2 linked regions of the Thiorhodovibrio winogradskyi genome follow. The protein of the gene in region 1 interacts with the protein of each later gene in a pairwise test. Links are inferred from orthologs where the notes say so. Each region holds a gene or a part of one and is shown on either strand. Other genes may lie near its edges.

Region 1 (3,319 bases):
CTCAGATGCTTGGACTCATCGGTGTCGCAGTCAAGACTCTGGCCGTCGATGCACTGATCGCCATGGGTAATGTCGTCGAAGCGGATCTTCCGGTACCGCTCGAAGCTGTCTAGCGGTTGATAAGCGGCGGCGCGAATGGCGTCGAGAATTTCATCTTCCGGGAGCAGATTGAGTTTGAATCTGGCCTTGGCGTTGTCGTCCATGTGGTTCTCGACCCAAGCGGAAAGCTGCCTGGCGCGGCGCTGCTGGGATGCCTGCCGGCGTGCGGCGGACTGGGCCTTGTGTTTTTCCATATCGCGGTTGCGTTGCTCGGCAAGCTCGCGTGCCTGGTCGAGCTTCTCGGCCAGTGCGGCCTCAATGCGCTCGAGCGCATCCGTGGCGTCTCGTTCTGGCAGGGTCGGACTGTTTGCCTCTCCAGTCGGCAGGGCGGCACTGTAGTAGATCGCTGGCCAGTCCTTGCGGATAAAACGCTCGGGGGGTTGTTGCATCCAGTAAGCGATGTAGGCGTCAGCTTGCGCCTTCCACTCGGCTTGCTGCTGGACCCGAGCCTGCTCGTGAAGATAGGCGCACTTGATGCGCCAGCGCAGCCAGGCGCGGATATCTGGCGTGGCGGTCTCCGGCGGAGCCGGGTAGGTGCCGGGGCTGGGAAAAGGCGCCGTGAGGTCGGTCACGCCATGTTGTTCGGGGGCGAGCGCGAGGGCATTGCGTTCGTCGAGGTTTAACTCGCGCGGGTCAACCTCGGCAATGAGATCGCCATAGCAGTCGCAGCCGGCAAGAATGGCGGCAACGCGGTCGACTCGGATCATGACCTTCATTGGCGTCTTGGGTCCTCTGCAGAAGTCCGCTCGCGGGCAAGGGTTACCCTGGGCGTGGGAGAATGTCGGCGCTGGGCGTCGGTCAGCTAAAGATTCAGCAATAGCCGGGCCGGATCTTCGATGGCGTTTTTGATGGCGACCAAAAAGCGAACCGCATCGCGTCCATCAATCAGCCGATGATCGTAGGATAGCGCGAGATACATCATTGGGCGAATCTCGACGTGGCCCTTGATGGCGACCGGGCGCTCCTCGATCTTGTGCATCCCGAGGATGGCGCTCTGCGGTGGGTTGATGATGGGCGTTGACAACAGGGAGCCAAAGACCCCGCCGTTGGTGATGGAGAAGGTTCCGCCGGTGAGTTCCTCGAAGCTTAGGCTGCCATCACGGGCCTTGGCGCCAAAGCTGGCAATGCCAGTTTCAATGCCGGCTAGACTCAGGCGATCACAGTCGCGCAGGATGGGTACGACCAGCCCGCGCTCGGTGCTGACGGCGATGCCAATGTCGTAGAAGCCATGGTAGAGGATGTCATCGCCGTCGATGGTGGCATTGATGATCGGAAACTGCTGCAGTGCCGCGACCGCTGCCTTGACGAAAAAACCCATGATCCCCAGACGCACCTCGTGGCGCTGCTCGAAGTCAGTGCGATAGCGCTGGCGCAGGGCCATCACGGCGCTCATGTCGACCTGATTGAAGGTGGTCAGCGTCGCTGTTTGCCGCTGTGCCTCGAGCAGCCGCTCGGCGATGCGCGCGCGCAGCCGGGTCATTGGGACGCGCTGTTGCGGTCGCTGCTCGGACGAGGCAGTCTGCCGCGCCTGGTGGCTGCTTGTATCCTGTCCGGCTAACTCGGTGCTGAAGGCCGCGCGGTCAGCGTCTGTTTCAGGTTCGGCTGCCTCACGGCGGTCCAGCCAGGCCAGAACGTCGGCTTTATGAATACGCCCGTCGCGACCGCTGCCTGGAATTTCAGCAGCATCGAGCCCGAGCTCGGTGATTAGGCGCCGCGCGGCCGGCGCCATGAGCGCTTCCCGCGCTGGGGCTGCCGGGGCGGTTGATGGGGCGGCGGCGCCAGCAGGAGGCTGGTTCGCGCTTGGGGAAGCTGGGAGGGCTCCACCAGGTGCCGCGGAACTCGGTGAATCGGCTCCAGATTCTCCGGTATCAGGCGCATCGGCTCCGGCCTGCTGGCTTGCGGGCGACGCCGGCGCGCTCCTGTCGGTGGTTGTCTCCTCAATGCGCGCGAGCAGCCTGTCGGTGCTGACGGTTTCTCCGGCTTGGACCAGAATTTCACTCAGTAACCCGTCGCAGGGCGCTGGCACTTCCAGCACCACCTTGTCGGTTTCAAGCTCAAGCAGAATATCGTTCGCGCTTACTCTGTCGCCCGCGGCCTTGTGCCACTCGAGTACCGTGGCATCAGCGACCGACTCCGGAAGCGTGGGGACATGGACCTCTGTCGTCATGGTTGTGGAATGACCCGATCAATGTTGTGGTTCATGCTGGGGTTGACACGGCCCGTGAGTGCCTCGTCGATCAACCGCTGCTGCTGTTCGAGATGGATTGACCGATGGCCAACGGCGGGCGCCGCCGACGCGGGCCGGCCCACATAATAGACTTCTTTGCCGGCGCGGATGAGCGGTTGAAAGCGGTGTTTGATCTGATCCCAGGCGCCTTGGTTCTGCGCTTCCTCCTGGCACCAGATAAATTCATCGACATGGGCATAATCGGCCAGCGTGGCCGCGAAGTCCTCCTTGGGAAAGGGGTAGAGCTGCTCGACGCGAACAATGGCGACAGTTTCAAGCGCCCGGGTGTGGCGTTCCTCGAGCAGGTCGAAATACAGCTTGCCACTGCAAAAAATCACCCGTTCGATGGTGTCGCGCGGCAAGGGGTCGCATTCCGGGATGAGCGGCTGGAAGCGACCTTGACTGAGCTCCTCGAGCGCCGAGACCGCGAGGCGGTGGCGAAGCAAACTCTTGGGCGTCATGACAATCAGCGGGCGGCGATAGGGGCGCAGCATCTGTCGGCGCAGCAGGTGAAAAATCTGCGCGGGCGTGGTTGGCACGCACACCTGGATATTGTGTTCGGCGCAGAGCTGCAGGTAGCGTTCCAGTCGCGCCGAGGAGTGCTCGGCGCCCTGACCCTCGAGTCCGTGCGGGAGCAGCATCGTCAGGCCGCAGTGCAGACCCCACTTGGTGCCGGCGGAACAAATGAATTGGTCGATGACCACTTGGGCGCCATTGGCAAAGTCGCCGAACTGGGCCTCCCAGAGTGTCAGGGCATCGGGCTCGGCGGTCGCGAATCCGTACTCGAAGCCCAGGACCGCTTCCTCGGAGAGAATGGAGTCGATGGCGACAAAGGCACCCTGATCAGGGCTCAAATGCTGCAAAGGCGTGTAGTCATCGCCGCTCGCCTGGCAATGGATTTTCGCATGGCGGTGAAAAAAGGTTCCACGCCCGGCATCCTGTCCGCACAGACGCACCGGCATGCCCGCGTCGAGCAGGCTGGCATAGGCCATG
Region 2 (3,277 bases), 190 kb from region 1 along the record:
GCAGGCCATGTATCTCGACCGCGCCATGTCCGGCACCGAATTGTTGCAAGCCATCGCCCGTACCAACCGCACGGCGGGCGAGGCCAAGCGCTTCGGCATCGTGGTGGATTACTATGGCGTTGGGAAGAACCTGACCGACGCCCTGGCGCTCTACGACGCGGAGGATCGCGAGGATCTGCACGCCGGCATCGGCCGGCCCCCAAGTCTTTCGCCGTCCCAAGCTGGTCGATGGGGAAGGATTTTATCTGCTCGGGCATCACTATCGGCTCAAGCGCATCGATCCGCCATCGCGTGATCAGCCGGAAGAACCGAGCGAACTCGTCCGGATCGAGGGTGATCGGCTGCTGCTGTCTTCCTCGTCAGCCACAACAGCCGAGCAGCACATCACGGCATTTTATCTGCGCGAGGCCACCCGCTACTTGAACCAGGTCCTGCCCAATTGGCAGGCTCGATTTGGCTATCGCGAGGAGATCCGCATTCGCGTCCGCGACCTGGGTTACCGCTGGGGCTCTTGCGGTAAGCATGGTATGTTGAACTTCCACTGGCGTGTGATTCAACTGCCGCCATCCGCCATCGACTACATTGTGGTGCATGAGCTGGCGCATCTGCTCGTGACCGATCATTCACCCGCCTTCTGGCGCGAGGTGGAGACCGTGCTGCCCGATTACCGGACGCGGCGAAATTGGCTGCGCGAGCATGGTTTCAAGAACGCATGACCGTGCAAGTCGTCGGCGTGTTTTCCCGCAAAACCCTCACTCTTGTTCGATGACATGCTCAGTCGCCAGCACTACAATGCCCGCTTTGCTTCAGCACTGTCCGATTGGCCGACAATCCGCGCGGCGCTTCCCGAGGCATGGTTTCAACAATCCGAGACAAAACAAACCCATCAGCCAACCAGTAGATACTATGACCGACACCGACACCGACACCGCCCCAACCCTTGACTCCGCAAAAGAACTCAGCGCCCAGGTCGCCGTCCTCGGTGGCGGTCCTGGCGGTTACACCGCGGCCTTCCGCGCCGCCGATCTTGGCCTGCGCGTGGTGCTCATCGAGCGCTATCCGACGCTTGGCGGCGTGTGCCTGAATGTCGGCTGCATCCCCTCGAAAGCGTTGCTGCACACCGCGATCATTATCGAGGAGACCAAACACTTAAGCGCCATGGGCGTGACCTTCACGCCACCAGAGATTGATCTCGACAAGATGCGCGCCGGCAAGAACAAAGTGGTTAAAAAGCTCACCACCGGCCTGGCCGGCATGGCCAAGCAGCGCGGCGTGCAGGTGATCCAGGGCACGGGCCGGTTCGAGGCGCCCAACCGTATCGGCGTTGACAGCCGTGAGGGGCATCTGGCGGTGCATTTTGATCACGCCATCATTGCCTGCGGCTCGCGCCCCATACGCATTCCCGGCTTTCCGCATGAAGACCCTCGGGTGATGGACTCGACCGACGCGCTGGAGCTGCCCGACATCCCCGAGCGTCTGCTGATTGTTGGCGGTGGCATCATCGGACTGGAGATGGCGAGTGTTTACAGCGCGCTCGGCAGCGCCATCGATGTGGTGGAGATGAAGCCGCAACTCATGCCGGGCACCGACCTCGACCTGGTGCGGGCGCTCGAAAAGGTCATTAAAAAGCGCTACAAGCGGATTTTGCTCGACACAAAAGTGTCCGAGATGAGCGCGAAAAGCTCAGGCATCCAGGTGCGTTTCGAGGGCAAGGACAACAGCCGCCCTGTTCAAGAAGCCGAGTATGACCGCGTCCTGGTCGCCATTGGCCGCCTGCCCAATGGCGCACAGATCGACGCCGAGCAGGCCGGAGTCAAGGTCGATCAGCATGGCTTCATTAAAGTCGATGCTCACATGCGCACCAATGTGCCCAACATCTTCGCCATCGGCGATGTGGTCGGCGGCCCCATGCTCGCCCACAAAGCCACCCACGAGGCCAAGGTCGCCGCCGAGGTCATCGCCGGCGAGCCGGCGCTGTTCGATCCGCTGACCATCCCCTCGGTCGCCTACACCGACCCCGAGGTCGCTTGGATGGGCCTGACCGAAACCGAGGCCAAGGAAAAGAACATCCCCTACGAGAAAGGCGTCTTCCCCTGGGCGGCGAGCGGGCGCGCGCTCGGCATCCACCGCGACGAGGGACTGACCAAGCTGCTGTTCGACCCCGAAACCAAGCGCATCCTGGGCGCGGGCATTGTCGGCCCCAACGCCGGAGAATTGATTGGCGAGACCGTCCTGGCGCTGGAAATGGGTTCGGACATGGAAGATATCGGACTCAGCATTCACCCACATCCAACGCTGAACGAAACCATCGGCCTGGCCGCCGAGATGGCGCATGGCTCCATTACCGATCTGCTGCCGCCCAAGCGTCGCTCGACTTGACGTCGCTCGACTTGACCATGCGCCAACACTGGAAGCATCGGGGCCTTGATCATAACTCGGGCCACTTGCCCGTTGAGCCGAGCTTTGTGGGAGCGGCTTTAGCCGCGATCACCCTGTCGCGGCTAAAGCCGCTCCCACGAATCAGTGGCCGGGCCAACTTGATGTCCTGGACGATGGCGTCCGACAGTTCGACGGCAAAGGGGGAATGCCAGAGGGCAGCCGTTACGCGAAAATCAACGCTGCCCGGGACGTTCCAGCGTCCCGTCCACCACGAATCGATGTCAATCAGTCCCGGCTGTCCGTGATAGCATCGCGCGCTGGAATAACGCCAATGCTCGGGTTGGTCAACATAGCCGCGCTTGACCGGATTGTAATGGATATAGTCCAGCTTTTGGCGCATCACCGACTCGCTGATCACCATTTCGGCGTGTGACCCCTCCTGCCAGAATTGGTATTCCCGGTCGCGTTTGTGCGCTCGCTTGGCGAGGCGCAGTCGGGCGAGAAGAGGTGCGGCTCGACGAGCCTCCAATAACTCGATTAGCCGGGCAGCCGTAAACGACTTGAAGTTGCTGACGCATTTATCGAGGCGCGGCGCTTGAGCCACGAAATGCAAATGGTTTTCAAGGACCACATAGCCGTACAGGCGCAAGCCATCATGGGCGCGCTGATGCGACCAACTGTCGAGCAGAATTTGAACTGCATCGGGGCGGGTGAACACCGGAAGCCATTCCACGACGGTGCAGGTCAGAAAATGGGGCTTGTCGGGTTCCAGGATCACATAGCGGCTTCTGCCCATGCGTTCTCCGTTAATGGTCGGGACGCTGGAGCGTCCAGGGCAGCATCATGGTAAACAGGCGACTGGCTAGATGTGATCATAAGGTAGGTGAGCCCCACCTTG

The links.
Region 2: the proteins of odhB (region 1) and lpdA interact in binary tests that used the Escherichia coli proteins (3 or more experiments, as listed by UniProt). The link is inferred for Thiorhodovibrio winogradskyi from one-to-one orthologs.

What each region holds. Positions count from the first base shown.
Region 1 is NZ_CP121472.1:3,048,889-3,052,207, reverse strand. Bases 85-3,083 are described here. They hold odhB (2-oxoglutarate dehydrogenase complex dihydrolipoyllysine-residue succinyltransferase), read right to left. Parts: upstream 2,267-3,083; coding sequence 902-2,266; downstream 85-901. Other genes in these bases: Thiowin_RS13815 (2-oxoglutarate dehydrogenase E1 component), read right to left, coding at 2,263-3,083; Thiowin_RS13825 (hypothetical protein), read right to left, coding at 85-815. Also shown: more of Thiowin_RS13825, read right to left, coding at 1-84; more of Thiowin_RS13815, read right to left, coding at 3,084-3,319. UniProt on the Escherichia coli protein: E2 component of the 2-oxoglutarate dehydrogenase (OGDH) complex which catalyzes the second step in the conversion of 2-oxoglutarate to succinyl-CoA and CO(2).
Region 2 is NZ_CP121472.1:3,234,077-3,237,353, forward strand. What follows is about bases 186-3,142. They hold lpdA (dihydrolipoyl dehydrogenase), read left to right. Parts: upstream 186-906; coding sequence 907-2,379; downstream 2,380-3,142. Other genes in these bases: Thiowin_RS14610 (type I restriction endonuclease subunit R), read left to right, coding at 186-295; Thiowin_RS14615 (M48 family metallopeptidase), read left to right, coding at 246-716; Thiowin_RS25340 (hypothetical protein), read left to right, coding at 771-944; Thiowin_RS14625 (REP-associated tyrosine transposase), read right to left, coding at 2,429-3,142. Also shown: more of Thiowin_RS14610, read left to right, coding at 1-185; more of Thiowin_RS14625, read right to left, coding at 3,143-3,175; Thiowin_RS14630 (hypothetical protein), read left to right, coding at 3,263-3,277. UniProt on the Escherichia coli protein: Lipoamide dehydrogenase is a component of the glycine cleavage system as well as of the alpha-ketoacid dehydrogenase complexes.